2 regions of the Clostridium sp. ETTB3 genome follow, and region 2 is predicted to be linked to the other one. Evidence: riboswitches for the same ligand, from Rfam matches in the RefSeq annotation. Region 2 holds a riboswitch; the other holds the start of a gene.
The links. Region 2 has a riboswitch for glycine ahead of ACUN06_RS09605 (alanine/glycine:cation symporter family protein). Riboswitches for the same ligand answer to the same signal wherever they lie in the genome.

Region 1 (3,536 bases), 820 kb from region 2:
TTTTGAACTTTCAAAAAACTAGTTAAATGAAACTCACTACTCACATTCGTTTGTAGGAGTAAGTTCAATTAACTAAATTAAAATTTAGAATTTCACTTATAAAGGAGGTCTTTGTATGTTCTGTTTAGTACCTTTTAAATTTAATAATGAAAGAAATAACAAAGGATTAACTATTAATGACATGTTTAATGATTTCTTTAATGGTGATATGTTAGCAGAATTCAATTCAGGTGGAAACTTCAAAACTGATATAAAAGAAGCTCTTAAAGAATATATTATTCATGCTGAATTACCAGGAGTTAAAAAAGAAGATATAAATATTGATTACAACAATAATTATTTAACTATTTCTGCCACAAGAAATAATGAAAATGAAGAAAAAAATGATAATTATATTAGGCCTGAAAGAATCTATGGTTCAGTTTCTAGAGGGTTTTACATCAATAATGTTAATAAAGAAGGCATTAAAGCAAAATTTGATAATGGTGTTTTAAATATTGAATTACCTAAGAAAGAATTAACACAAAATAATAGTAATAAGATTTTAATAGAATAAACTGTAAGTAGTTTTTAGTTTTTAGTTTTTAGTTATGGTTGAAATTACATAAGGAATTTCTTAAAGTTATATTTTCAAAAATTAAGCATAAGCTAAATTTTTTCCTTAACTTGTAACTTGCCACTTGTCACTATGAACTTCTAACTCCTAACTAACCAACTGGGATAGCAATAAAGCAACTGCAAAACCTATTTTTAAGTTTGCAGTTGCTTTTTTATCTCAAAAGATCTATATTCTAATATTTACTATTATAGCATTATATTTAATAAGATATTTTAAGACTATAAGATTAATATGCATAAAAAGTAAAAAATGCTTTTAATTTACTATTTATAATGTATAATAAATATAATGATTTATGAACAATCGTATTAAGATACGATTTATAAAAGAGGGGGAATTAAAAATGGATGTTAATAACTTAACAGTAATTATTGCTTTGATAAATTTGGTTATTTTTATTGCAATTCCAATTGCTATAGTTATATTTATAATAAATATAGTCAAGAATCAAAAGAAAATGAAATCAGATATAGACTTATTAAATAAAAGATTAAGTGAATTAGAAAATAAATAATTTGCGAACAATCTTATTTTAATCTATGGTGTTAGTATAAAGTAGTGGATACATTAAAACGAACTAAGTAAAATAATATTTAGTTAATAAATGACCATATTGTAAAAAATAAAATTTATAATATCTAAATATTATTTTGATAAGAAAGGTTTGATATAGTATGAAAAAATATCTGTTAGATAGTAATATAATAATTAATCTTTGGGAAAAAGATGAAAAAACATTAAATAAATTAATTAAGCAAAATAAACTTTTAATATTAGAAGAAGTACTAAAGGAATTATCAGTAAAAGAAGCTAAGATATATAGGAGTAGAGAAGTTTTAAGTGAAAGGTTTTGTGAATTATTACCTTTTGCTCTTAAAATTAATAAACAAGATATAAGTGGATTTTACTTTATTTTAGATTACACAATAAAAGAAAAATTTAAAAATAATAATTTATCAGAAAATGATTTTTTGCAACTATTTGCATGTTATATTAATGAAAATTTAATTTTAGTAACAGAAGATAAAGCATTATTGGAAATTGGAGGATGTATTGCTAAAAAAGAAAGAGTAATATCATTAAGTGATTTATATAATATTGAAAATGATTAAAAGATAAAATATTAAAGAAAAGATAAAATAAGATCATTTTCTAATTTATATATTGAAGTGCAGTTATGGATATATTATAATTTATAGGTATTTCGTTGATAAATTTGGGAGATACTGTTTAAATATAGAGCCGAAGGGGAAAGTGCGGCAAACTCTCAGGCAAAAGGACCAAATTTTGAGAAAACTCTGGAAAGACTATTAAAAGCACCGACGAAGCAATCTTAAGTATAGTAGGAGAATCTTTCAGGTAAAAAGACAGAGACGCAATTGTTTTAATAATTAGTCTAGTTAGAAGTAAAGAAGGGGGATTTTTTTGGATTATATTACAATTTTAGAGTATATCGGTGTTTTTGCTTTTGCCGTATCAGGAGCAATAGTAGCTATTGAAGAGGAATTTGATGTTTTTGGAGTTTATATAATTGCAATAATTACTGCAATGGGTGGAGGAGTACTTAGAGATATAGTTTCAGATGTAGGAATTCCAGTATTTTTTACAAGTTATATGACAATTCCATTTATTATTGCAGGAACTTTATTAGCTATATTTTTAAAAGGAAATTTAAAATATAAGAATTTATTTGTATTTATAGATGCAATTGGATTAGCTGCCTTTTTTGTATCAGCAGCTGTTAAAGCAATCAATAGTAATTATAATTTTATGTTATTTATATTTGCAGCTAGTATAACTGGAGTTGGTGGAGGAGTTCTAAGGGATATAATAACTAATAGAAAACCGCAAATTTTTAAAAATGATATTTATTGTATTGCAGGAGTTATAGGTGTAACTATACTTTGGTTTATATATCCTATAATTGGGATGGAATCAGCACAATTTATAACTTTGATAATTATAGTACTTATTAGAATGATAAGTTATTATAAGACCATAAATTTACCAGTAATATGTAAAGAAAGAGTATAAAATTTAAGAAAAAGACTAAATATTAAAATGATGTACGGTATGAGAAAAACTCTCATATCTTTTTTGTTTTAGTATTTAACAATAAAAGGGTTATAAGTTAAATATAGAGATTATTTTTATAAAAGAATAACTTGATATAAAATTTAATATAAATTATATAGGAGTATAAGCTGGGGGTATAACATGGATAGTACAAAAGCAATGGAACATGTTCATAAAAGTGATAATGGTAAGATATTTACTCATACTCATAAAAATGCAGAGGGGCACACACATACACATTCTCACGAAAGTACAAAAGCTATATTGAATCGTTTATCTCGTGCAGCTGGACATTTAGAAGCTGTAAAACGTATGGTTGAAGATGAGAGGGATTGTAGTGAAGTATTAATTCAGTTAGCTGCAGTTATATCAGCATTAAATGGAGTAAGTAAAATAATATTGCAGGAACATATAGAAGGGTGCATAGTAGAAGCTATAGAATGTGGCGATAAAAGGCCTATAGAAGATTTAAATAAAGCAATAGCTAAGTTCATTAAATAAATAGTTAATGATACCACGTTAAAAAAGAGAATTCGTATTGGAATTCTCTTTTTTTATATAATATTTTTTATGAAAACTAAAATTTATTTATTATAAAAAAATATAAAATTAATCCCCCTACCCAGGTTGTTGATAGTTGGTAAAAATGATAAAATTATGGTATAAAATGGTAAGGGGGCGGGGGAGTTTATGAAAAAAAAATCGTTGATAGTATCTCTAATAGTAAGTATGTCATTACTCATTGTAGGATGTAATAATGGAAAAAGTACAAGTGTGAAAAATAACTCTAAGGATGATAATAGTATTTCAACATATGCTAATAATGAGAATAATGATAGTA
Region 2 (3,536 bases):
CTGGAGCAGATAGAATAGAAGGAACATTGTTTGGTAATGGAGAAAGAACAGGAAATGTTGATATTTTAACTGTTGCATATAATATGTTTTCTCATGGTGTTAATCCTATTTTAAATCTTGAAAATATAAATGATATTATTGAAATATATGAAAGGTGTGTAAAGATACCTGTACCAGTTAGGCATCCATATGCAGGAAATTTAGTGTTTACTGCTTTTTCTGGTTCGCATCAAGATGCAATAAATAAAGGAATGAAGAAGTATGAGGAGAGAGGATCAAAATTATGGCAAGTACCATATTTACCAGTAGATCCAAGTGATTTAGGAAGAGAATATGAACCTTTAGTTAGAATAAACAGCCAATCAGGAAAAGGTGGAGTTGCATTTGTTATGGATCATTGCTTTGGATTTAAATTACCAAAATCAATGCAACAGGAATTTGCAGAAGTAGTTCAAAAAATTTCAGAAAGTAAGGGTGAAGTTCAACCAAATGAAATAATGGAAGCATTTAAAGAACAATATTTAACCTTACAAGAACCTTTTAATTTAATTAGTATTTCTATATCAGATATTGATAGTGATGTATCAGAAACAACCAAGGTAAATGCAGTAATTGAATATAATGGAAATGAATATGTTATAGATGGAATAGGTAATGGACCAATAGATTCATTAGGAAAGGCATTAGCAAATAGTAAGTTAATTGATGTTAGCATAATAGATTATAAAGAACATTCATTAGGAGCAGGTTCAGAAGCAGAAGCAGCAGCATATGTTTATATGAGCAGGAATGATATTCATAAAAAGACATTTGGGGTAGGGGTTGATAGTAATATTACAAGAGCATCAATTAAATCTGTAATAAGTGCATTAAATAGGTTATATGGTAAATAATATGTTTTATAAGTTGATTAATTTAATATTTATTTATATAATTACTTTATAAAATTTAATATGTTCGGTTGAAGGTAATGGGAGAGTGATTTATATCCACCGAAGAAGTAAATCTTTCAGGTATTAGGACCGTTACTGGACGAGCCTCTGGAGAGACTCAATTAAGAGCACCGAAGGAGCAAGGCTTATTTAAATAAGTTGAAACTCTCAGGTAAAAGGACAGGGGATTAAAATAGTTTTTAGTTAATAGTTAGTAGTTAGTAGTTAAGGAACAAACTTTTAATTGAGTTTTTTATTACGTAATAACCTAACTCATAACTACAAACTACAAACTATTTCTAATCTCCTCCTATAAATTTTTATTTTTAAGGAGGATTTTTTTATGAGTTTTTTTATTAATTTAGAAGAGGTATTAAAAAATATTGATGGAATAGTATGGGGACCACCTTTATTAATTTTATTAGTAGGGACAGGTATATATTTTACTTTTAAATTAAACTTTATTCAGATGTTTAAATTGCCATTAGCAATTAAGTATCTATTTTTAAATGATGATGATAAAAGCGATAATGAAGCAAAGGGAGAGGTATCAAGTTTTGCAGCATTATGTACAGCATTATCAGCTACTATAGGAACAGGAAATATTGTTGGTGTAGCAACAGCTATAGCAACAGGAGGACCAGGGGCCTTATTTTGGATGTGGGTTGCTGCATTTTTTGGAATGGCAACTAAATATGCAGAAGGAGTTCTTGCTATAAAATATAGGGAAGTTGATGAAAATGGAGAAATGTCTGGAGGTCCTATGTATTATATTGAAAAGGGAGTTGGAAATAAATTTTTAGCTAATATGTTTGCATTTTTTGGTATTGCAGTTGCACTACTTGGTATAGGGACTTTTGGACAAGTGAATTCTATATCAAAAGCAGCATTAATTTCTTTTAATATTCCAATATGGTTTACTGCAATAATAATAACTATATTAGTTACACTGGTTACTTTAGGAGGTATAAAAAGAATATCTAATGTAGCAGAAAAGATAGTTCCAACAATGGCAATATTATATATAATAGGAGCTTTGTTAGTATTGATATGTAATTTTAAAGCAATACCTTCAGCAATAACATTAATAATAAAAAGTGCATTTAATCCAAGTGCAGCATTAGGAGGTACTACAGGTATTACTATATCATTAGCAATTCAAATGGGAATAGGAAGAGGTGTATTTTCAAATGAAGCAGGTCTTGGAAGTGCACCAATAGCAGCAGCAGCAGCTAAAACAAAATATCCAGTTAAGCAAGGATTAATTTCAATGACAGGAACATTTATAGATACAATAATTATTTGTACTATGACTGGATTAGCAATAGTATTAACAGGAAGTTTTAATAGTGGATTAGAAGGAGCTGCAATGACTACATTTGCATTTGAAAATGGATTACCATTTGCAATTATAGGTAAATATATAGTTAATATAGGTTTAATTTTCTTTGCTTTTACAACTATAATAGGATGGAATTATTATGGGGAAAGATGCATTCAATATTTAATAGGTATTAAAGGAATTAAATTTTATAAGATAATATTTATAGCTTTGGTTGGAGTAGGACCATTTTTATCTCTTAATTTAGTATTTATAATTGCAGATATAGTAAATGGATTAATGGCATTGCCTAATTTAATTGGTTTAATTAAATTAAGAAATATAGTAATAAGTGAAACAAATAATTTTTTTGAGAATATTAACTCTAATTAAAGTACGCAATGATAGAGATATATATGAAATAAATTAATATATGAATAAAAGGTTATAGTAAGTTTAATAATAACTTATTATAGCTTTTTTTTTGAACATTCAAAAATAATAAAGCTATTAGTAATAAAAATATATTTAAAAAGGTAAAATAAAGTGTAGGAGGTAATTATGATTTATAAATATGTAAAAATGGATTTCCTTAAAAGTATATAATGAAGGTAAGCCAACAAAAGAAGTATTTAAAAATTATAGGAGAGTTTAAGATGAAAAATAACATTAAATACAGAGGGGTAAATAGTTATGCTTTATCGGGGGGAAAAATAAATTCTTATAAGTTTATTAAAGCTTGTATTCTTTTTGTTTTAATGATTGTAACTATATTTAGTACTATAAGATTTAAATTATCTCAAAAAATTACTAATACTAGATATATAAATGAAAGTTCAAATGTTTATAATGAAGAAGTAAGTATAGCAAATGCTACAACTAATATGAGCAATGAAAAAAATATAGAAGTAAATTTAAATGTTAATTTGGATTCAGATAAGATGGAATTTTTACAAAAAGTAGCAGAAGGAGCAATTGAAAATTATTATAAATATGGTATTTTACCATCAATAACTATTGCACAGGCTATATTAGAATCAGGATGGGGACAGTCAGACCTTGCAGTTACACATAATAATTTATTTGGAATAAAGGCTGATTCAAGATGGGATGGAGATATTGCTACAATTTCTACAAGTGAAAATTATAATGATATTACTATAGCAAGCTTTAGAAAATACAACAATATAGAAGAATCTATAAATGATCATGGAAAGTTTTTATATGAAAACTCAAGATATTCTGAATATGGATTATTTGCAGGGAAAAATTATATTCAACAA

Region 1: linked by a shared signal. The riboswitch ahead of ACUN06_RS05605 (trimeric intracellular cation channel family protein) and the one ahead of ACUN06_RS09605 (alanine/glycine:cation symporter family protein) in region 2 are both predicted to bind glycine.

Annotation. Positions count from the first base shown of each region.
Region 1 covers NZ_CP199832.1:1,135,628-1,139,163, forward strand. Annotated here, with positions in the region: gene ACUN06_RS05590 (Hsp20/alpha crystallin family protein) at 116-556, shown strand; gene ACUN06_RS05595 (hypothetical protein) at 963-1,133, shown strand; gene ACUN06_RS05600 (PIN domain-containing protein) at 1,294-1,731, shown strand; glycine riboswitch at 1,827-1,912, shown strand; glycine riboswitch at 1,916-1,992, shown strand; gene ACUN06_RS05605 (trimeric intracellular cation channel family protein) at 2,045-2,653, shown strand; gene ACUN06_RS05610 (metal-sensing transcriptional repressor) at 2,855-3,196, shown strand; gene ACUN06_RS05615 (ABC transporter substrate-binding protein) at 3,386-3,536, shown strand, end outside.
Region 2 covers NZ_CP199832.1:1,956,844-1,960,379, reverse strand. Annotated here, with positions in the region: gene leuA (2-isopropylmalate synthase) at 1-893, shown strand, start outside; glycine riboswitch at 962-1,035, shown strand; glycine riboswitch at 1,036-1,126, shown strand; gene ACUN06_RS09605 (alanine/glycine:cation symporter family protein) at 1,276-2,646, shown strand; gene ACUN06_RS09600 (glycoside hydrolase family 73 protein) at 2,910-3,536, shown strand, end outside.